3 regions of the Rossellomorea sp. QJM3NY_18 genome follow, and region 1 is predicted to be linked to each of the others. Evidence: a T-box and tRNA genes for the amino acid it is inferred to sense, from the RefSeq annotation. Region 1 holds a T-box; the other regions hold tRNA genes.
The links. The T-box of region 1 lies ahead of trpS (tryptophan--tRNA ligase). A T-box ahead of a tRNA ligase gene usually reads a tRNA of that ligase, here a tRNA-Trp.
Positions count from the first base shown of each region.

Region 2: it encodes a tRNA-Trp, which carries the amino acid that the T-box ahead of trpS (tryptophan--tRNA ligase) is inferred to sense. The anticodon was not compared.
Region 3: it encodes a tRNA-Trp, which carries the amino acid that the T-box ahead of trpS (tryptophan--tRNA ligase) is inferred to sense. The anticodon was not compared.

Region 1 covers NZ_CM149659.1:1,487,956-1,494,537, reverse strand. Annotated here, with positions in the region: gene opp3C (oligopeptide ABC transporter permease) at 1-966, opposite strand, end outside; gene opp3b (oligopeptide ABC transporter permease) at 966-1,895, opposite strand; gene AC0VXY_RS07675 (peptide ABC transporter substrate-binding protein) at 2,067-3,719, opposite strand; gene AC0VXY_RS07670 (DUF3899 domain-containing protein) at 4,183-4,566, shown strand; T-box leader at 4,610-4,842, shown strand; gene trpS (tryptophan--tRNA ligase) at 4,895-5,893, shown strand; gene AC0VXY_RS07660 (DUF3603 family protein) at 6,007-6,582, opposite strand, start outside.
Region 2 covers NZ_CM149659.1:1,244,009-1,250,590, forward strand. Annotated here, with positions in the region: rRNA gene AC0VXY_RS06415 (23S ribosomal RNA) at 1-1,693, shown strand, start outside; rRNA gene rrf (5S ribosomal RNA) at 1,992-2,108, shown strand; tRNA gene AC0VXY_RS06425 (tRNA-Asn) at 2,116-2,190, shown strand; tRNA gene AC0VXY_RS06430 (tRNA-Ser) at 2,197-2,288, shown strand; tRNA gene AC0VXY_RS06435 (tRNA-Glu) at 2,304-2,378, shown strand; tRNA gene AC0VXY_RS06440 (tRNA-Val) at 2,417-2,492, shown strand; tRNA gene AC0VXY_RS06445 (tRNA-Met) at 2,568-2,641, shown strand; tRNA gene AC0VXY_RS06450 (tRNA-Asp) at 2,652-2,728, shown strand; tRNA gene AC0VXY_RS06455 (tRNA-Phe) at 2,888-2,963, shown strand; tRNA gene AC0VXY_RS06460 (tRNA-Thr) at 2,978-3,053, shown strand; tRNA gene AC0VXY_RS06465 (tRNA-Tyr) at 3,067-3,150, shown strand; tRNA gene AC0VXY_RS06470 (tRNA-Trp) at 3,159-3,232, shown strand; tRNA gene AC0VXY_RS06475 (tRNA-His) at 3,244-3,319, shown strand; tRNA gene AC0VXY_RS06480 (tRNA-Gln) at 3,359-3,430, shown strand; tRNA gene AC0VXY_RS06485 (tRNA-Gly) at 3,435-3,509, shown strand; tRNA gene AC0VXY_RS06490 (tRNA-Cys) at 3,517-3,590, shown strand; tRNA gene AC0VXY_RS06495 (tRNA-Leu) at 3,599-3,682, shown strand; tRNA gene AC0VXY_RS06500 (tRNA-Gly) at 3,687-3,760, shown strand; gene AC0VXY_RS06505 (carbohydrate ABC transporter permease) at 4,237-5,133, shown strand; gene AC0VXY_RS06510 (carbohydrate ABC transporter permease) at 5,133-5,960, shown strand; gene AC0VXY_RS06515 (ABC transporter substrate-binding protein) at 6,043-6,582, shown strand, end outside.
Region 3 covers NZ_CM149659.1:3,922,067-3,928,648, forward strand. Annotated here, with positions in the region: rRNA gene AC0VXY_RS20190 (23S ribosomal RNA) at 1-1,102, opposite strand, end outside; rRNA gene AC0VXY_RS20195 (16S ribosomal RNA) at 1,334-2,885, opposite strand; tRNA gene AC0VXY_RS20200 (tRNA-Asn) at 3,186-3,260, opposite strand; tRNA gene AC0VXY_RS20205 (tRNA-Ile) at 3,270-3,346, opposite strand; tRNA gene AC0VXY_RS20210 (tRNA-Gly) at 3,358-3,431, opposite strand; tRNA gene AC0VXY_RS20215 (tRNA-Cys) at 3,441-3,514, opposite strand; tRNA gene AC0VXY_RS20220 (tRNA-Gln) at 3,517-3,591, opposite strand; tRNA gene AC0VXY_RS20225 (tRNA-His) at 3,600-3,672, opposite strand; tRNA gene AC0VXY_RS20230 (tRNA-Trp) at 3,690-3,763, opposite strand; tRNA gene AC0VXY_RS20235 (tRNA-Tyr) at 3,873-3,956, opposite strand; tRNA gene AC0VXY_RS20240 (tRNA-Phe) at 3,993-4,068, opposite strand; tRNA gene AC0VXY_RS20245 (tRNA-Asp) at 4,198-4,274, opposite strand; tRNA gene AC0VXY_RS20250 (tRNA-Met) at 4,353-4,426, opposite strand; tRNA gene AC0VXY_RS20255 (tRNA-Ser) at 4,596-4,688, opposite strand; tRNA gene AC0VXY_RS20260 (tRNA-Ile) at 4,695-4,768, opposite strand; tRNA gene AC0VXY_RS20265 (tRNA-Met) at 4,798-4,871, opposite strand; tRNA gene AC0VXY_RS20270 (tRNA-Ala) at 4,937-5,012, opposite strand; tRNA gene AC0VXY_RS20275 (tRNA-Pro) at 5,020-5,096, opposite strand; tRNA gene AC0VXY_RS20280 (tRNA-Arg) at 5,102-5,178, opposite strand; tRNA gene AC0VXY_RS20285 (tRNA-Leu) at 5,272-5,360, opposite strand; tRNA gene AC0VXY_RS20290 (tRNA-Gly) at 5,366-5,440, opposite strand; tRNA gene AC0VXY_RS20295 (tRNA-Leu) at 5,449-5,533, opposite strand; tRNA gene AC0VXY_RS20300 (tRNA-Lys) at 5,599-5,674, opposite strand; tRNA gene AC0VXY_RS20305 (tRNA-Thr) at 5,686-5,761, opposite strand; tRNA gene AC0VXY_RS20310 (tRNA-Val) at 5,878-5,953, opposite strand; tRNA gene AC0VXY_RS20315 (tRNA-Glu) at 5,988-6,062, opposite strand; gene AC0VXY_RS20320 (class I SAM-dependent methyltransferase) at 6,480-6,582, opposite strand, start outside.

The DNA of each region.
Region 1 (6,582 bases):
TAGAATAACTAATGATATGATAGCTGACGGTACAAGCATCATATGAGGATATGACTGGATAGATCTGTAACCATCATTAACCAATGACCCTAGAGACGCCCTTGGTGGAGCGATCCCTAACCCGATAAAGCTTAAGAATGCTTCTGTGTATATTGCAGCAGGAACCGTGAACATTGTCGTAATGATGACAGGTCCCATTACATTCGGCAGCAAGTGTTTAAAGATCAAACGATTACTGCTTGCCCCTAAAGTGCGTGAAGCAAGGACGAATTCCTGATTCTTTAATTGAAGAACTTGACCGCGGACAATCCTTGCCATACCGGTCCAACCGGTTATGACCATCGCCATCGTAATCGAGAAAATACCAGGCTCAAATATCAGGATGAAAAGGATGACAACAATCAGATTAGGAATCCCCACTAAAATTTCAATGATACGCTGCATAATGTCGTCGACTCTTCCGCCGTAGTATGCCGAGATCCCCCCGTATGAAATTCCGATAAGGAAATCAATTACAGCAGCAAGCAACCCAATATATAAAGATACCCGTGTTCCATTCCAAGTACGTGTCCAAAGGTCACGTCCGAGGTCATCTGTACCAAACCAATAATTCTCTTTGATTTGTCTCGATTCATATACATCAAATCCGTCAGCATCTTTACCGTCGAACGGGAGCCAACCGATACCTGAAAGCGCTTCAATTTTCGGAGGCAGCTTAGCGTGGCGAATATTTTGATCACTGAATTTGTATTCGTTCATTCCGGGTCCGAATATCGCAAAGAATGCGATGATGAGAGTGATGATGATCCCAATGATTGCTCCTCTGTTCTTTCTAAGACGGAGCCATGAATCTTGCCAGAAATTGAGACTTGGTCTCTCTATCTTCTCTGCTGCATCTTCATTAGCCATCTGAGGTTGAAAGAGGTCTGGACTTAGTTGTTCTAACTTCTTTTTGTTTGCTTCCATTATTTCTTCCCTCCAGCTAAGCGAATACGCGGATCAATGATTCCATATAGGATATCTACCAAGAAGATAACACCAATGAATAAAGCACTAAAGAAAAGGGTAATACCCATAATGACCGTGTAATCGTTCGTGTTGATTGATAATACGAATTGCTCACCAAGACCAGGCACCGCAAAAATTCGCTCAACCACTAATGCCCCGGTCATAACGGCTACTGTCATCGGTCCAAGAATGGTGACAATCGGAATCATCGCATTACGGACGCCATGCTTTACAATCGTACCGGTTTTTGAAATCCCTTTAGCAGTTGCTAGTAAAATATAATCAGAGTTTAATATTTCAAGCATCTCTGTACGCATAAAACGTGCTATTGTTGCAACAACACCTACAGTTAGAGCCAGTGTAGGGAGAATCGTATGCTTGTACTCCCCCCAAAGGGCTACAGGCAGCCATTCCAATTTGACACCAACATAGTACTGAAGTAATCCTGCAAATACAAATGAAGGAACAGAAATCCCCAATACCGCTAATGTTGTGGATCCATAATCAACCCAAGTATTGTGTCTGATTGCGGCTATTATTCCTATCAGTAAACCTAAAAGAGTACCTAAAACCATTGCTTGGAATCCAAGAAGTGCGGAAGGACCAATACGGTCGCCAAGAATTTGTGTTACAGGACGATTATCATATTGGAAGGACAATCCCAAATCTCCTTTCGCCAGCCCAACCATATAGTTGATATATTGCTCTGGCAGCGGGTCGTTGAGACCGTATTTATCCAGGATGATTTGTTGTTGTTCCGGAGACAGCCTTTCTGTGTTTTGCAGTGGAGATCCAGGCAGGAGCTTCATCAGAAAGAAAGTGGCGGTTGCAATGATAAGCAAAGTGATGATCATATAAACGATACGTTGAATAGTATATCTGACCATTCTTTAGCCCCCCTTTTTTATCTTATTTTTCTACATTTTTAATTATAGCTATTTTCGACAAATTTTCAATGTATTTTTACTTTTTTGATAATTATCGACATTCACTGGAAAAGGAGAGCATATGCTCATGCATACGCTCTCCCTTTAAAGGTGTGTCTACTGAGTTAATACTTACTCAATCGAAGCCCATTTGTATGAATTATCTGCACCAAATGAATGGCGTAGAACATTCTTAACATACGGACGCTCTAGATAAGAAACACCAGCTTGGTACATTGGGCTGATCGCTTGATCATCAAACAGGATCTTTTCTGCGTCAACCATTGCCTGCCAACGTGCATCTAAATCGTCAAGAAGTTCACCTTTAGCTTGTTCAACTTTCTTGTCATACTCAGGATTAGAGTAACCCATTTGGTTATGAGCACCGTCAGTCACGAACATGTCAATGAAAGTCATTGGATCTGGATAGTCAGGACCCCAACCAGCGAATGAGAAGTCATATTGACCTTTTGATTCTAATTCAAGCTTTTGCTTAAATGGTTGAGCTTTGATCTTAACCGTTAATCCTTCAAGGTTTTGCTCAAGTTGCTCTTTTAAGAATTCACCGATTTTCTTAGAGTTGTCAGAGTCATAGTTTAATAATTCTAATTCAATAGAATCTTTACCTAACTCTTCTTTTGCTTTAGCCCAGTAATCTGCAGCTTTCTTAGCGTCAAATTCGCCGAAATCGCCTACCGCTTCACGGTACTCAGTACCATCAGGACCCGTTACGAAATCTTTTGGTACTAAGTAGTACGCAGGGATCGATCCGTCATTAAGAAGTACGTCAACCATACCTTGCTTGTCATAAGCAGCATCGATTGCTTTACGAGCGTTAACGTTTTTCAGTACTTCATTACCCTGGTTTAAACGAAGGAAGTAGACAGACGTTTCAGCTCTTGTTTTAAAGTTTTCATCAGATTTGTATTTATCAACAAATTCAGCTGAAAGTGTAGCGATATCCGCTTTGTTTGTTTCAAAAAGGTTTACACGCGTTGCAGTATCTTTTACGATGTTGAAGTTAACTTCTTTCAGCTTAACTTTATCTGCATCCCAGTAATCGTCATTTTTTGATAATTTGAAGCTTTGTTCATGCTTCCACTCAGAAAGTGTGAATGGACCGTTATACACAACCGTGTCAGCTTCAAGACCGAATTTGTCGCCTTGCTCTTCCACGAATTTTTGATTTTGAGGATAGAATGTTGCGAAAGAAAGTAGAGCTTTGAAATATGGTACCGGTGTTTCAAGCTGTATTTCTAATGTTTTGTCATCAGTAGCTTTAATACCTAATTCTTCAACTGGAACTTCACCAGCATTAACTTTAGCAGCGTTTTTGATATCGTACATGATGTACGCATACTCTGCACCAGTGTCAGGGTTTAAAGCTTTTTGCCAAGAATAAACGAAGTCGTTAGCCGTAACAGGATCCCCGTTGGACCATTTCGCATCACGGATCTTAAACGTGTATGTTTTACCATCTTCGCTTACTTGTGGCTCTTCTGCAGCCATACCAAGTACAGGCTCGTCATTTTCACCTAAACGGTAAAGACCTTCAAATACGTTGTTCATTACGTTGAATGACACTGAGTCAGTAGCCAGAGTAGAGTCCATTGATGGGATCTCGGAACTCTCTACCAAATTAAGTACTTGTTCTTTCTTTTCGTCAGAACCGCCTGCACCTGATCCTTCTTCATTGCCTTCAGTCTTCTTGTCGCCGCCACATGCAGCCAAGAAAGTACTTAGAGCCAGAAGAAGAACCAGCAAGAATGAAAACTTTTTCTTCATCTTGAAATTGACCTCCTCGTAAATCTCATATTTATTTATCTTCTAATTTTCAGAAGATTTGTTACTTATTATACATGATAGAGAAATTATTGCAATATGAATTTAACAGTTTTTTTGCAAAATTATCAGATTAGTAGGTATATTGTTGTTAAAATACTGGTATATCAACGTTTTGTCTAAACATTTTGGAGAGTTTGTCCCATTACAAATGTTACAATCGTAAATTTCATCTAAATGAAACACTTTACATTATGGATGATTTTTCATCTTCTAACGCTCCCATTCTATTATAATTATTAAAACATCAGACTAAATATAAATAATAGAATTAATACTTATTTCACTCTGTAACAGTATTTGAAATGAGATACCGTTGCTGAAAGATTTGTATATATATGAATGAGGATTGAATTATTCTTCTTCCTTCATGTATACTTTGGATAAAAACATCTTAAGGAGCATTATGAAACGATTGAAACTGTTCTACATACTTACCTTTCTTATTTTCATCATCGCCGTGGTAGTGGCTTCACTGCAGGAAAAGGGTCTGCTTCTTTCTATTATAGATAGCTTGTTTGTGATCGGGATTGCCTATATCAGCATTGGTGCCCTCCTTTATATTTTTGAAAGAGGATTTTTTAACGGGATCGTGTATGCTCTTAAAAGATTTCGCAACAGCACGAAACAGGGAAAGTATATTTCTCAGTTCGATGACCTGGATGAGATGAAAGAAGCTCACGAAGAATATGGAGTACAACGTTCCTACTCCATTACGAAATCTTTTTTACTGACCGGAGGACTGACACTCGCCCTTTCCATCATCATGACCTATCTTCTGTACACTTGAATTTACCTATTTTTTCTCATATAATATCTACATATGAATGAAATTATAAGCATGGATGAAGAGTAGTACTTTTCAGGATGATTAAAAGAGAGCTTGTGGTTGGTGCGAACAAGTATTCATTTGAAAAGGAATGGACTTCGGAGCTTTATGTGTGAAACGGAGTAGCATATAACGGGATGACCTTACGTTAAAGAGGTTCCATGCACGTCATGGACTAAGCTGGCTCTAACGGGCACTTAGGGTGGCACCGCGGAAATCATCCCATTCGTCCCTATTTTTCATAGGACGGGTGGGTTTTTATTTTGTGTAAAATTAGGGAGGAAATGAAATGAAGACAATATTCAGTGGCATTCAGCCGAGTGGTACGATCACTCTCGGCAATTACATCGGGGCGATGAAGCAATTCACCGAGCTCCAGGAAGAATATAATTGTTACTTCTGTGTGGTGGACCAGCACGCGATCACGGTTGCTCAGGATAAAATGAAGCTGCGCAAAAACATCCGCAGCCTTGCCGCCCTGTATATCGCCTGTGGCATCGATCCTGAGAAATCCACATTATTCATTCAATCGGAAGTTCCTGCACATGCACAGGCAGGCTGGATCCTGCAGTGTGTGACCTATATCGGGGAACTTGAAAGAATGACGCAATTCAAAGATAAATCTCATGGTAAAGAAGCCGTTTCAGCAGGATTATTGACATATCCACCGTTAATGGCCGCTGACATTCTGTTATATGGAACCGATCTTGTTCCTGTCGGGGAGGATCAGAAGCAGCATCTGGAACTGACCAGGAACTTGGCAGAACGGTTCAACAATAAATACAATGATATCTTTACTGTACCTGAAGTAAGAATCCCCAAAGTCGGTGCCCGTGTGATGTCCCTTCAGGACCCGTTGAAGAAGATGAGTAAATCCGATTCGAATCAGAAGGCGTTCATTACACTCCTTGACGATCCAAAACTGATCGAGAAGAAAATCAAAAGTGCTGTAACCGATTCAGATGGCATCGTAAAATATGATAAAGAAAACAAGCCCGGGGTGTCGAACCTCCTTTCGATCTATTCGATCCTTGAAGGTACTTCTATAGAAGAAATTGAACAGAAATATGAAGGGAAAGGATACGGGGCCTTCAAAAGCGACTTAGCACAGGTGGTCATAAGCGCCATCAAGCCGGTACAGGACCGCTACTATGAATTGATCGATTCCGAGGAATTGGATGATATTCTTGATCGCGGTGCCGAAAAGGCAAATTTCGCAGCAAACAAAATGCTGAAGAAGATGGAAAAGGCCATGGGATTGGGACGAAAAGAGAGAAAGAGAAAATAATCGTGGGGACCAGAGACTGCTTGTGCGGTATCTGGTCTTTTCTTTCGATTTATTCCCTGCCCGCATATAAAAAAACCTCAAGCCCTTTCCGGACCCAAGGTTTACTACGACTATTAATTTACCTTTGGACGATTTTCCACTTCCCATAGTTTCTCAAAAAACGGCTGCCCCTTTATCAAATTCTCACAGAGAGTGAGGTGCTTGTCCGACCAACCGTACTGGGTTTCTTCATATAGCATCTGCCATATGTCTTCAAAGTCCATTTCCCGTATGGTGCGGTAGCGCTCTGGTGCCCATTCGGTGTACCAATACCGGATTTCCGCCGTGTTGTTTGAACTGTGAAGTTGATCAAGGGCCATGAATAACAGCTGCTTCAGTTGTCTTTCCTTCCTCGTCAGTCCACTCATCATATAAGGATTCGGGGAAAGAATGTGATATGCATCCTCCCTTTTGCCATCCGGCTCGATGGAATACTGTACCGTTTCATGACTTTCAACCATTTCATACACCAGTTGTTCCTGTCTTGGTATGAGCCTGCTTTTTCTGATTGGGACAGTGTAACCGATTGTATCCACTGCCAGTATCCCGGTACCATCTGTCACAATGAAACAATAATCCAATTGGATCCGTTCGTGGTTTTTTCGCAGATATGCTTTTTGATAAACTTGATGGAGCAGTTGTTGAGGTAA
Region 2 (6,582 bases), 240 kb from region 1:
GTTCTAAGGACTGCGAAGCTAGACCGTAAGGACTGGTGGAGTGCTTAGAAGTGAGAATGCCGGTATGAGTAGCGAAAGATGGGTGAGAATCCCATCCACCGAATGCCTAAGGTTTCCTGAGGAAGGCTCGTCCGCTCAGGGTTAGTCGGGACCTAAGTCGAGGCCGATAGGCGTAGACGATGGACAACAGGTTGATATTCCTGTACCACCTCTTTTCCGTTTGAGCAATGGGGGGACGCAGGAGGATAGGGTAAGCGCACTGCTGGATATGTGCGTCTAAGCAGTTAGGCTGATGATGAGGCAAATCCCGTCATCTTAGAAGGCTGAGCTGTGATAGCGAGCGAATTATAGTAGCGAAGTTCCTGATTCCACACTGCCAAGAAAAGCCTCTAGCGAGGAAAAAGGTGCCCGTACCGCAAACCGACACAGGTAGGCGAGGAGAGAATCCTAAGGTGAGCGAGAGAACTCTCGTTAAGGAACTCGGCAAAATGACCCCGTAACTTCGGGAGAAGGGGTGCTCTGGTAGGGTGCAAGCCCGAGAGAGCCGCAGTGAATAGGCCCAGGCGACTGTTTAGCAAAAACACAGGTCTCTGCGAAGCCGTAAGGCGAAGTATAGGGGCTGACGCCTGCCCGGTGCTGGAAGGTTAAGAGGAGTGCTTAGCGCAAGCGAAGGTGCGAATCGAAGCCCCAGTAAACGGCGGCCGTAACTATAACGGTCCTAAGGTAGCGAAATTCCTTGTCGGGTAAGTTCCGACCCGCACGAAAGGCGTAACGATCTGGGCACTGTCTCAACGAGAGACTCGGTGAAATTATAGTACCTGTGAAGATGCAGGTTACCCGCGACAGGACGGAAAGACCCCGTGGAGCTTTACTGTAGCCTGATATTGAATTTTGGTACAGCTTGTACAGGATAGGTAGGAGCCTTGGAAACCGGAGCACAAGCTTCGGTGGAGGCATCGGTGGGATACTACCCTGGCTGTATTGAAATTCTAACCCGCGCCCCTTATCGGGGTGGGAGACAGTGTCAGGTGGGCAGTTTGACTGGGGCGGTCGCCTCCTAAAGAGTAACGGAGGCGCCCAAAGGTTCCCTCAGAATGGTTGGAAATCATTCGCAGAGTGTAAAGGCACAAGGGAGCTTGACTGCGAGACCTACAAGTCGAGCAGGGACGAAAGTCGGGCTTAGTGATCCGGTGGTTCCGCATGGAAGGGCCATCGCTCAACGGATAAAAGCTACCCCGGGGATAACAGGCTTATCTCCCCCAAGAGTCCACATCGACGGGGAGGTTTGGCACCTCGATGTCGGCTCATCGCATCCTGGGGCTGTAGTCGGTCCCAAGGGTTGGGCTGTTCGCCCATTAAAGCGGTACGCGAGCTGGGTTCAGAACGTCGTGAGACAGTTCGGTCCCTATCCGTCGTGGGCGCAGGAAATTTGAGAGGAGCTGTCCTTAGTACGAGAGGACCGGGATGGACGCACCGCTGGTGTACCAGTTGTCTTGCCAAAGGCATCGCTGGGTAGCTATGTGCGGAAGGGATAAGTGCTGAAAGCATCTAAGCATGAAGCCCCCCTCGAGATGAGATTTCCCATCACGTAAGTGAGTAAGATCCCTAGAAGATGACTAGGTAGATAGGTCAGAGATGGAAGCATGGCGACATGTGGAGTTGACTGATACTAATCGATCGAGGACTTAACCAAACTATAAAGCGGAGGCGGCTTGAACAGAGACGACAAGCATTTCTGGGCAATCAGAAGAGGGTGTTTTTTACCCTCAGCTGATTGAACTGAAATGACCTCGAGTCTCTAGCCGCCGGAGCTGGAATGTTATCTATTGCAATAGTAGATACAACAATGGGTCGATATTCGGCTTTCTTGACATCAATTCTTTATCTAGTTTTGAAGGAATAAAATTTATATGAAAATATAAAAAAATCCTTGAAAAAAATTATCAACACGATATAATAGTACTTGTCCTTAAAAAAGGGACAATACATAGTCTGGTGACTATGGCGAAGAGGTCACACCCGTTCCCATGCCGAACACGGAAGTTAAGCTCTTCAGCGCCGATGGTAGTTGGGGGATCTCCCCCTGTGAGAGTAGGACGTCGCCAGGCATATCGTTCCGCAGTAGCTCAGTGGTAGAGCTATCGGCTGTTAACCGATCGGTCGCAAGTTCGAATCTTGCCTGCGGAGCCAATATATGGAGAGCTGTCCGAGTGGCCGAAGGAGCACGATTGGAAATCGTGTAGACGGTTAACGCTGTCTCAAGGGTTCAAATCCCTTGCTCTCCGCCATTTTGTTTTCAGTAAGGCCCATTGGTCAAGCGGTTAAGACACCGCCCTTTCACGGCGGTAACACGGGTTCGAATCCCGTATGGGTCACCAATTTTTTTGCGGAAGCAAAAGAACTTACCATGTAATATGGAGGATTAGCTCAGCTGGGAGAGCATCTGCCTTACAAGCAGAGGGTCGGCGGTTCGATCCCGTCATCCTCCACCATGATTTCTTACGAAGCGTAAGCAGAGTAAAATAATCTTCCTTAATTAGTATTTGTAACTTACCATTTCTTATCGTCGCGGGGTGGAGCAGTTCGGTAGCTCGTCGGGCTCATAACCCGAAGGTCACAGGTTCAAATCCTGTCCCCGCAATACCATTTTTGGTCCGGTAGTTCAGTTGGTTAGAATGCCTGCCTGTCACGCAGGAGGTCGCGGGTTCGAGTCCCGTCCGGACCGCCATTTTTATATTAGATAGTCATGAAATGGAAAAGGGTTTCGATAAGCGAGAAGGTCGAGGAAGCGATCGAAGGAACACCGGAGCGTATTTTACATACGTGAGGATGTGACTGAGTGAGCTGACGAAGAGATTCGAAGCTTAGCGGAAGCCGAAAACTATATGGCTCAGTAGCTCAGTTGGTAGAGCAATGGACTGAAAATCCATGTGTCGGCGGTTCGATTCCGTCCTGAGCCACCATTTATTTACTTGATGCCGGTGTAGCTCAACTGGTAGAGCAACTGACTTGTAATCAGTAGGTTGGGGGTTCAAGTCCTCTTGCCGGCACCATTGTTTTATAGCTGGAGGGGTAGCGAAGTGGCTAAACGCGGCGGACTGTAAATCCGCTCCTTCGGGTTCGGCAGTTCGAATCTGCCCCCCTCCACCATTTATTCTAGGGGTATAGTTTAAAGGTAGAACGAAGGTCTCCAAAACCTTTGGTGTGGGTTCGATTCCTACTACCCCTGCCAATTATTTCATGGCGATTGTGGCGAAGTGGTTAACGCACCTGATTGTGGTTCAGGCATTCGTGGGTTCGATTCCCATCAGTCGCCCCATAAAAGTCACATTTTTATTTCCGTGACATATACTATCAGTGGGCTATAGCCAAGCGGTAAGGCATCGCACTTTGACTGCGACATGCGTTGGTTCGAATCCAGCTAGCCCAGTAGTGCGGAAGTAGTTCAGTGGTAGAACACCACCTTGCCAAGGTGGGGGTCGCGGGTTCGAATCCCGTCTTCCGCTCCAATATTAAGGCGGCATAGCCAAGTGGTAAGGCATGGGTCTGCAAAACCCTGATCACCGGTTCAAATCCGGTTGCCGCCTCCAAATGTAATGCCGGTGTGGCGGAATTGGCAGACGCGCACGACTCAAAATCGTGTTCCTCTGGAGTGCCGGTTCGATCCCGGCCACCGGTACCACATCGCGGGTGTAGTTTAGTGGTAAAACCTCAGCCTTCCAAGCTGATGATGAGGGTTCGATTCCCTTCACCCGCTCCAACTTACATACGACAGGCTTTCTCTTCATGAGGAAGTTTTTTTTAATGTTTAATTATGAAAAAACGTTTAACCAGCATCATTTTTACCGTTATGGACGTTTATCTGATCGACTTCACTATATTTATTCTCGATCAAAGCCAATTTATTTTCAAAACTGGACCACTTATTTTCAATTCCACGATTTTATTTTCAAAAACACCACTTTTATTTTCAATTCCAGCATTTTATTTTCAAAAAGCCGATTCACCGCCCACTCATTCCCCAAACAGAACCACAAAGGAATCCAACCTTTTCATTTACCCACCACCCATCAAAACAAACCCCATCTAGTCAAAATATTGCACCTTCTTCGTCAATTGAGTTCCCCTTTTTGAGAAAGCGCTACCATTATAATATAAGAAAGCGATTACACAGTTAGGGTGGTGATACGGGTGGAACCAAAGATTCAGACTGGACCAGTAAGCCCAGATGTACAAATGAAGGCAGTGACGAAGAAAAGGTTCAAGTATAAGAGCTTGCTGACGTACGCTGCCTTTGTAGGACCGGCACTTTTATTTTTCTTAGTGATTCAGATTCTTCCATTCTTAATGGGGGTGTATTATTCCTTTACCTCATGGAATGGTGTCAGTTCGGTTGTTGAGTGGGTAGGATTTGATAATTATAAGAAGATTTTCACGGATGACAAAACGTTTTTCAATTCTTTCATGTTCACGACGAAGTTTATGTTTGCGGCAGTGATCATCAGTAACTTGATAGGATTCGGATTTGCTCTTTTACTGAATGCGGCGTTGAAGACGCGTAATATCCTGAGGACCGTATTTTTCATTCCGAACGTCATCGGGGGATTGTTACTCGGGTTCATCTGGCAGTTCATCTTTGTGAAAGGATTCGCCTCACTCGGGAATATGACGGATATCGGATTTTTTAAAATGCCATGGCTTGGTGATGAGAAGACGGCTTTCTGGGGTATTGTTATCGTATTTGCATGGCAGATCTCGGGGTATATGATGGTTATTTATGTAGCGGCATTGCAAGGGGTCGACAATTCTCTTCTTGAAGCAGCGAAGATAGATGGTGCATCGAGCTGGACGCTCCTGACGAAGATCATCATTCCATTGATTTTACCGGCATTCACGATTTGTTTCTTCCTGACGATTTCGATGGCCTTTAAAATATTCGATTTAAATATCTCGCTGACAGGCGGTGGGCCGTTCAATTCTACACAATCCGTTGCGATCAATATTTATCAGGAAGCTTTCCAGAATAACCGTTATGGACTTGGAACGGCGAAATCGATTCTGTTCTTTGTGGTAGTGGCTGTGTTTACGACAGTCCAGGTGATGGTGACGAAGAAGAAGGAGGTTGAGGCATAATGGGCAATCGTTATACGAAGAGAACATTTGTATTAGAGATTATCGGGATTGTGATCGGGCTCATTTTCCTTGTCCCTTTTTACTTCGTATTGATCAACTCGGTGAAACCGTTCGCTGCAATTCTGATTGATGCGGCGGCATGGCCGGAAGAATTTGTGTTTTCCAACTATGCAAAAGTGTGGGAAATCATCAATTTCCCCCGGGCTTTCTGGAATTCACTGGTCATCACGGTTTTCAGTAACCTCGGTTTAGTGATCATCAGTTCCATGGCAGCATGGAAGATGGTTCGTACACCTGGGAAGTTCAGTAAAATCCTATTCGTCATCTTTGTATCCGCCATGGTGATCCCGTTCCAGACGGTGATGATCCCTTTGATGAAAGTTGGGGGGACGTTGGGACTGACAAATAGCATTCCTGGTCTCATTATCATGTACTTTGGGTTCGGAGTGCCACTTTCCCTATTCTTATTTCACGGATTTGTGAAAACCGTCCCGATTGAAATCGAGGAATCAGCGATGATAGACGGCTGCAGTCAGTTTGGCGTATTTTGGAGAATCGTCTTCCCATTACTGAAGCCGATTACGGTTACTGTGATCATTTTGAACACATTATGGATCTGGAATGATTACCTGCTTCCACTCCTTGTTTTACAGGATGCGGAACTGCGGACAATCCCACTTGCAGCCAGTTCGTTCTTTGCACAGTATACGAAGCAATGGGATATGGGACTTGCAGCATTGGTGCTTGGAATCACACCGATCATCATCTTCTTCCTATTTTTACAGAAGCATATCATAAAAGGGATTGCTTCAGGTTCGATCAAGTAGATATAAAGTTTCTGTCGAGATGGTCTATCATTGATACAGAAATTTATATAAAATATTTTATATCAGGGAGGTCAATCCATTTATGAAACGTATTTTATTACTGTGTATGTCTTTGGTTTTAGTATTTGGAATCATTGCAGGTTGTTCTTCTAAAGACAAAACTAGCAGCTCAGGCGGAGATTCGGGTTCAGGTGAGGATGTCGTAACGCTGAATTTCTTCCAGTTCAAGGTTGAAATTGCCGATCAGCTGCAAGAAATGATCAAAGAATTCGAAGCGGAGCATCCGAACATTAAGGTCAAGCTTGAAACCGTTGGTGGAGGTGCCGATTACGGAGCTGCCCTTAAAGCGAAATTTGCTTCAGGTGAAGAGCCGGATATTTTCAACAATGGCGGATTCAAAGAGTTAGAGCTTTGGAAAGAGAAGCTTGCGGATCTTTCTGGTGAACCATGGGTAGAGCATGTCCTTCCGATCGGGAAAGTTCCGATGACGGATGAGGACGGTAAGCTTTATGGTATGCCAGTTAACTTGGAAGGGTATGGTTTTGTTTACAACAAAGATTTATTTGAAAAAGCAGGCATCACTGAGCCTCCTAAAACGATTGATGAGTTGAAAGACGCTGCG
Region 3 (6,582 bases), 1.9 Mb from region 1:
TGGTTGTCTAAGCAACTCCACATCCTTTTCCACTTAACGTATACTTTGGGACCTTAGCTGGTGGTCTGGGCTGTTTCCCTTTCGACTACGGATCTTATCACTCGCAGTCTGACTCCCATGGATAAGTCTTTGGCATTCGGAGTTTGTCTGAATTCGGTAACCCGATGAGGGCCCCTAGTCCAAACAGTGCTCTACCTCCAAGACTCTTACACATGAGGCTAGCCCTAAAGCTATTTCGGAGAGAACCAGCTATCTCCAAGTTCGATTGGAATTTCTCCGCTACCCACACCTCATCCCCGCACTTTTCAACGTGCGTGGGTTCGGACCTCCATTCAGTGTTACCTGAACTTCATCCTGGACATGGGTAGATCACCTGGTTTCGGGTCTACGACCACATACTAAATTCGCCCTATTCAGACTCGCTTTCGCTGCGGCTCCGTCTTATCAACTTAACCTTGCATGGGATCGTAACTCGCCGGTTCATTCTACAAAAGGCACGCCATCACCCGTTAACGGGCTCTGACTACTTGTAGGCACACGGTTTCAGGTTCTATTTCACTCCCCTTCCGGGGTGCTTTTCACCTTTCCCTCACGGTACTGGTTCACTATCGGTCACTAGGGAGTATTTAGCCTTGGGAGATGGTCCTCCCAGCTTCCGACGGGATTTCACGTGTCCCGCCGTACTCAGGATCCACTCAAGAGGGAATGAAGTTTCAACTACAGGGTTGTTACCTTCTTTGACGAGCCTTTCCAGACTTCTTCGTCTACTTCATTCCTTTGTAACTCCGTATAGAGTGTCCTACAACCCCAAGAGGCAAGCCTCTTGGTTTGGGCTATATCCCGTTTCGCTCGCCGCTACTCAGGGAATCGCAATTGCTTTCTCTTCCTCCAGGTACTTAGATGTTTCAGTTCCCTGGGTCTGCCTTCCATACTCTATGTATTCAAGTAAGGATATTGTTCCATTACGAACAATGGGTTCCCCCATTCGGAAATCTCTGGATCAAAGCTCACTTACAGCTCCCCAAAGCATATCGGTGTTAGTCCCGTCCTTCGTCGGCTCCTAGTGCCAAGGCATCCACCGTGCGCCCTTCATAACTTAACCTAAATTTCGCTTTATCAGCTTTGCTGCTAAATCAAAATTTGATCACTTACTAATTAAGGTTTAAACCCTAAAATGGCGATACTCGGTAATTTCTTGACTATCAATTTATCTTTATCTAGTTTTCAAAGAACAAATCCTTTTTTATCTCGTAAGAGACAAAAAGTTTTGATGGTTGAACCATCAAAACTGAACAAAACTTCGACTGTCAACGTTTTTGTAAATCTTCCTTAGAAAGGAGGTGATCCAGCCGCACCTTCCGATACGGCTACCTTGTTACGACTTCACCCCAATCATCTGTCCCACCTTAGGCGGCTGGCTCCAAAAGGTTACCTCACCGACTTCGGGTGTTACAAACTCTCGTGGTGTGACGGGCGGTGTGTACAAGGCCCGGGAACGTATTCACCGCGGCATGCTGATCCGCGATTACTAGCGATTCCAGCTTCATGTAGGCGAGTTGCAGCCTACAATCCGAACTGAGAACGGTTTTATGGGATTGGCTAAACCTCGCGGTCTTGCTGCCCTTTGTACCGTCCATTGTAGCACGTGTGTAGCCCAGGTCATAAGGGGCATGATGATTTGACGTCATCCCCACCTTCCTCCGGTTTGTCACCGGCAGTCATCTTAGAGTGCCCAACTGAATGCTGGCAACTAAGATCAAGGGTTGCGCTCGTTGCGGGACTTAACCCAACATCTCACGACACGAGCTGACGACAACCATGCACCACCTGTCACTCTGTCCCCCGAAGGGGAAAGCCCTATCTCTAGGGTTGTCAGAGGATGTCAAGACCTGGTAAGGTTCTTCGCGTTGCTTCGAATTAAACCACATGCTCCACCGCTTGTGCGGGCCCCCGTCAATTCCTTTGAGTTTCAGTCTTGCGACCGTACTCCCCAGGCGGAGTGCTTAATGCGTTAGCTGCAGCACTAAGGGGCGGAAACCCCCTAACACTTAGCACTCATCGTTTACGGCGTGGACTACCAGGGTATCTAATCCTGTTTGCTCCCCACGCTTTCGCGCCTCAGTGTCAGTTACAGACCAGAAAGTCGCCTTCGCCACTGGTGTTCCTCCAAATATCTACGCATTTCACCGCTACACTTGGAATTCCACTTTCCTCTTCTGCACTCAAGTTCCCCAGTTTCCAATGACCCTCCACGGTTGAGCCGTGGGCTTTCACATCAGACTTAAGAAACCACCTGCGCGCGCTTTACGCCCAATAATTCCGGACAACGCTTGCCACCTACGTATTACCGCGGCTGCTGGCACGTAGTTAGCCGTGGCTTTCTGGTTAGGTACCGTCAAGGTGCCGCCCTATTCGAACGGCACTTGTTCTTCCCTAACAACAGAGCTTTACGATCCGAAAACCTTCATCACTCACGCGGCGTTGCTCCGTCAGACTTTCGTCCATTGCGGAAGATTCCCTACTGCTGCCTCCCGTAGGAGTCTGGGCCGTGTCTCAGTCCCAGTGTGGCCGATCACCCTCTCAGGTCGGCTACGCATCGTGGCCTTGGTGAGCCGTTACCTCACCAACTAGCTAATGCGCCGCGGGTCCATCTGTAAGTGATAGCTAAAAGCCACCTTTCAACATTTCCTCATGCGAGGAAATGAGTTATCCGGTATTAGCCCCGGTTTCCCGGAGTTATCCCAGTCTTACAGGCAGGTTACCCACGTGTTACTCACCCGTCCGCCGCTGATATCAGGGAGCAAGCTCCCATCAATCCGCTCGACTTGCATGTATTAGGCACGCCGCCAGCGTTCGTCCTGAGCCAGGATCAAACTCTCCGATAAAAGTTTGAATAGCTCTTTAAAAATAAATCTAGAATTAACGTTGACGTATTGTCTTGTTTTGTTCAGTTTTCAAGGTTCAATGTGTAAGTCCTTCTCTCGAAGCGACCCTTACTATGCTACATGATTGTTAACCTGTTGTCAACAACTCTTTAAAAGAAGTTTTGATCAAGTTTTCATATTACGTTGCTCGTTTGCAGCAACAAATAATACTTTATCAGTTAACTTCGTAGAAGTCAACTTCTTTTTATAACTTTCTCAAAAAAAGAGATCGTTGTTCCATTATCTTCAATAAGAAGATAATGGCTCCGCAGGCAAGATTCGAACTTGCGACCGATCGGTTAACAGCCGATAGCTCTACCACTGAGCTACTGCGGAATAATGGAATGGTGGGCCTAAGTGGACTCGAACCACCGACCTCACGCTTATCAGGCGTGCGCTCTAACCAGCTGAGCTATAGGCCCAAAAATGAAATTGGAGCGGGTGAAGGGAATCGAACCCTCATCATCAGCTTGGAAGGCTGAGGTTTTACCACTAAACTACACCCGCGTGAATATTTGGAGGCGGCAACCGGATTTGAACCGGTGATAAAGGTTTTGCAGACCTCTGCCTTACCACTTGGCTATGCCGCCGTTGGCTGGGCTAGCTGGATTCGAACCAACGCATGTCGCAGTCAAAGTGCGATGCCTTACCGCTTGGCTATAGCCCAATATAAAGGGCGACTGATGGGAATCGAACCCACGAATGCCTGAACCACAATCAGGTGCGTTAACCACTTCGCCACAATCGCCATGCTTGAAATTTCTTTGGCAGGGGCAGTAGGAATCGAACCCACACCAAAGGTTTTGGAGACCTTCGTTCTACCGTTAAACTATGCCCCTGTGATATATATTAGTTTTTAAAAACCACCATGCTACTTGGATCATAATGCTCCGCTCCACGTGGTTTAAGGAAGATTATTTCACTCCGCTGTCGCTTCGTAAAAAATCTTGGTGGAGGGGGGCAGATTCGAACTGCCGAACCCGAAGGAGCGGATTTACAGTCCGCCGCGTTTAGCCACTTCGCTACCCCTCCAAATAAAATAAATACTTAAAGGTTCTTAAGTATAAATGGTGGCTCAGGACGGAATCGAACCGCCGACACATGGATTTTCAGTCCACTGCTCTACCAACTGAGCTACTGAGCCAAATATAATATGCATCCTACAAATAGAATGTTGTAGTCCATCGTCCAGCTCTCAGGAAGCCGAATCAAGAAGTTGCTTGAGCCGTATTATATAGGAGATTAAATTTTCAAATGACAATTAAAAGATAAATGGCGGTCCGGACGGGACTCGAACCCGCGACCTCCTGCGTGACAGGCAGGCATTCTAACCAACTGAACTACCGGACCAAAGTTTTTCACGATAGTGAAAATAACTATCCATGCGTGACTCATCAAAGAACATCCTATCTTTAGTCAAAAATGGTATTGCGGGGACAGGATTTGAACCTGCGACCTTCGGGTTATGAGCCCGACGAGCTACCGAACTGCTCCACCCCGCGACGATAAAATATCATTAAGTTTCCACTATCCCATTATGCATCACGCAGATCCACCCCGACTTCAGTAAGCTCATTCAAGCTGCAGCTCAGTCGGTGCGCTGATGTGAACGCTCCGAAGATTATTCGGTCGTGCTCCACCCCGCGACGATAATATTTTTCAAAGAGAAAATGGAGGAGGAAGGGGGATTCGAACCCCCGCGGGCTGTTACACCCCTGTCGGTTTTCAAGACCGATCCCTTCAGCCGGACTTGGGTATTCCTCCGTATAATGGACCCTGTAGGACTCGAACCTACGACCGGACGGTTATGAGCCGTCTGCTCTAACCAACTGAGCTAAGGGTCCTTATAAATCGTACGTTATGTATTAAGTAATAGCGGCGGAGGGGATCGAACCCCCGACCTCACGGGTATGAACCGTACGCTCTAGCCAGCTGAGCTACACCGCCACGAATATAATATGTTTCCCTTTTTAAAAAACATTAAAGTTCGTTTCACTGCCGTGAAATAAACTTGGTGGAGCCTAGCGGGATCGAACCGCTGACCTCCTGCGTGCAAAGCAGGCGCTCTCCCAGCTGAGCTAAGGCCCCAAAGAAGTGGTCGGGAAGACAGGATTCGAACCTGCGACCCCTTGGTCCCAAACCAAGTGCTCTACCAAGCTGAGCTACTTCCCGATATTTGGCGCGCCCGAGAGGAGTCGAACCCCTAACCTTTTGATCCGTAGTCAAACGCTCTATCCAATTGAGCTACGGGCGCAGAATGAAATATAGTTTTTTCAATAAGTAACGTAAGGATAGATATTTTGCTGGTGCAAATTAATGATAGTTATTTTGCTTTCGCAAAAAACTTTGGTGCCGAGGACCGGAATCGAACCGGTACGGTAGTCACCTACCGCAGGATTTTAAGTCCTGTGCGTCTGCCAGTTCCGCCACCCCGGCTAGTTTGGAGCGGAAGACGGGATTCGAACCCGCGACCCCCACCTTGGCAAGGTGGTGTTCTACCACTGAACTACTTCCGCAACAAAAATGGTGCGGGTGAAGGGACTTGAACCCCCACGCCTTGCGGCGCCAGATCCTAAGTCTGGTGCGTCTGCCAATTCCGCCACACCCGCATGAATCTTTGTTTTTCACATCGAAGAAAAACAATGGTAAGATATTTTGCCGAGGCAAAAATCTTTGGTGAGCCATGAAGGATTCGAACCTTCGACCCTCTGATTAAAAGTCAGATGCTCTACCAACTGAGCTAATGGCTCATAAAACCAAATGGTGCCGGCAAGAGGACTTGAACCCCCAACCTACTGATTACAAGTCAGTTGCTCTACCAGTTGAGCTACACCGGCGTGTATAATCGTCTATTAAATTCCGCTTAACGAAAGTAATTCCTCGAAGCAGTTCAAGAAAAGATATTTTGCTGGCGCAAAATTTAATGAAGTTTATTTTACTTTCGTAAAAAACTTGGTGGAGGATGACGGGATCGAACCGCCGACCCTCTGCTTGTAAGGCAGATGCTCTCCCAGCTGAGCTAATCCTCCATATTAATGAGCTATTATTTGTTTGTTAAAAAATTGGTGACCCATACGGGATTCGAACCCGTGTTACCGCCGTGAAAGGGCGGTGTCTTAACCGCTTGACCAATGGGCCGATATTTTGAAAAAATCCCGTTCAAGGACATGTATTACTATATCAATTAATTTCGCAGAAGTCAACTTCTAATTAACAGTTAAAGAACACCTTTTCGGATCTACTAATTATAGCATTTTGTATGCCGAAAAAGAATATACCATATCTTCAAAGAGTATATCAATAGATATTTTTAACCTTCATTAATTTTTTCTGATTCTAATGTTAAATGTGCAGGAGTAGATCTGCAATGTTTTATACTTTCCTAGAAGAGATAGCTTGCATTATTTTAAACAATCGTTTGTTTAGTCGGTTTCCATCTTGTCTTATAAGGGATTTACCCATTAATCAAACGTTTGTTTAATAAATTTTTATAATACTGAATCGATAAACAGATCTCACCCTTTATCACCCAGAGTGAGATCTGTTAGCATAGTGTTATTTCTTCTCAATCACTATAAAACACGTACTATCCGGAAGGCGCGCCGGCTTTCCTGTTTCATCGGTAAGCTCGATTTTATGGGCTAAATGTTCTTCGTAT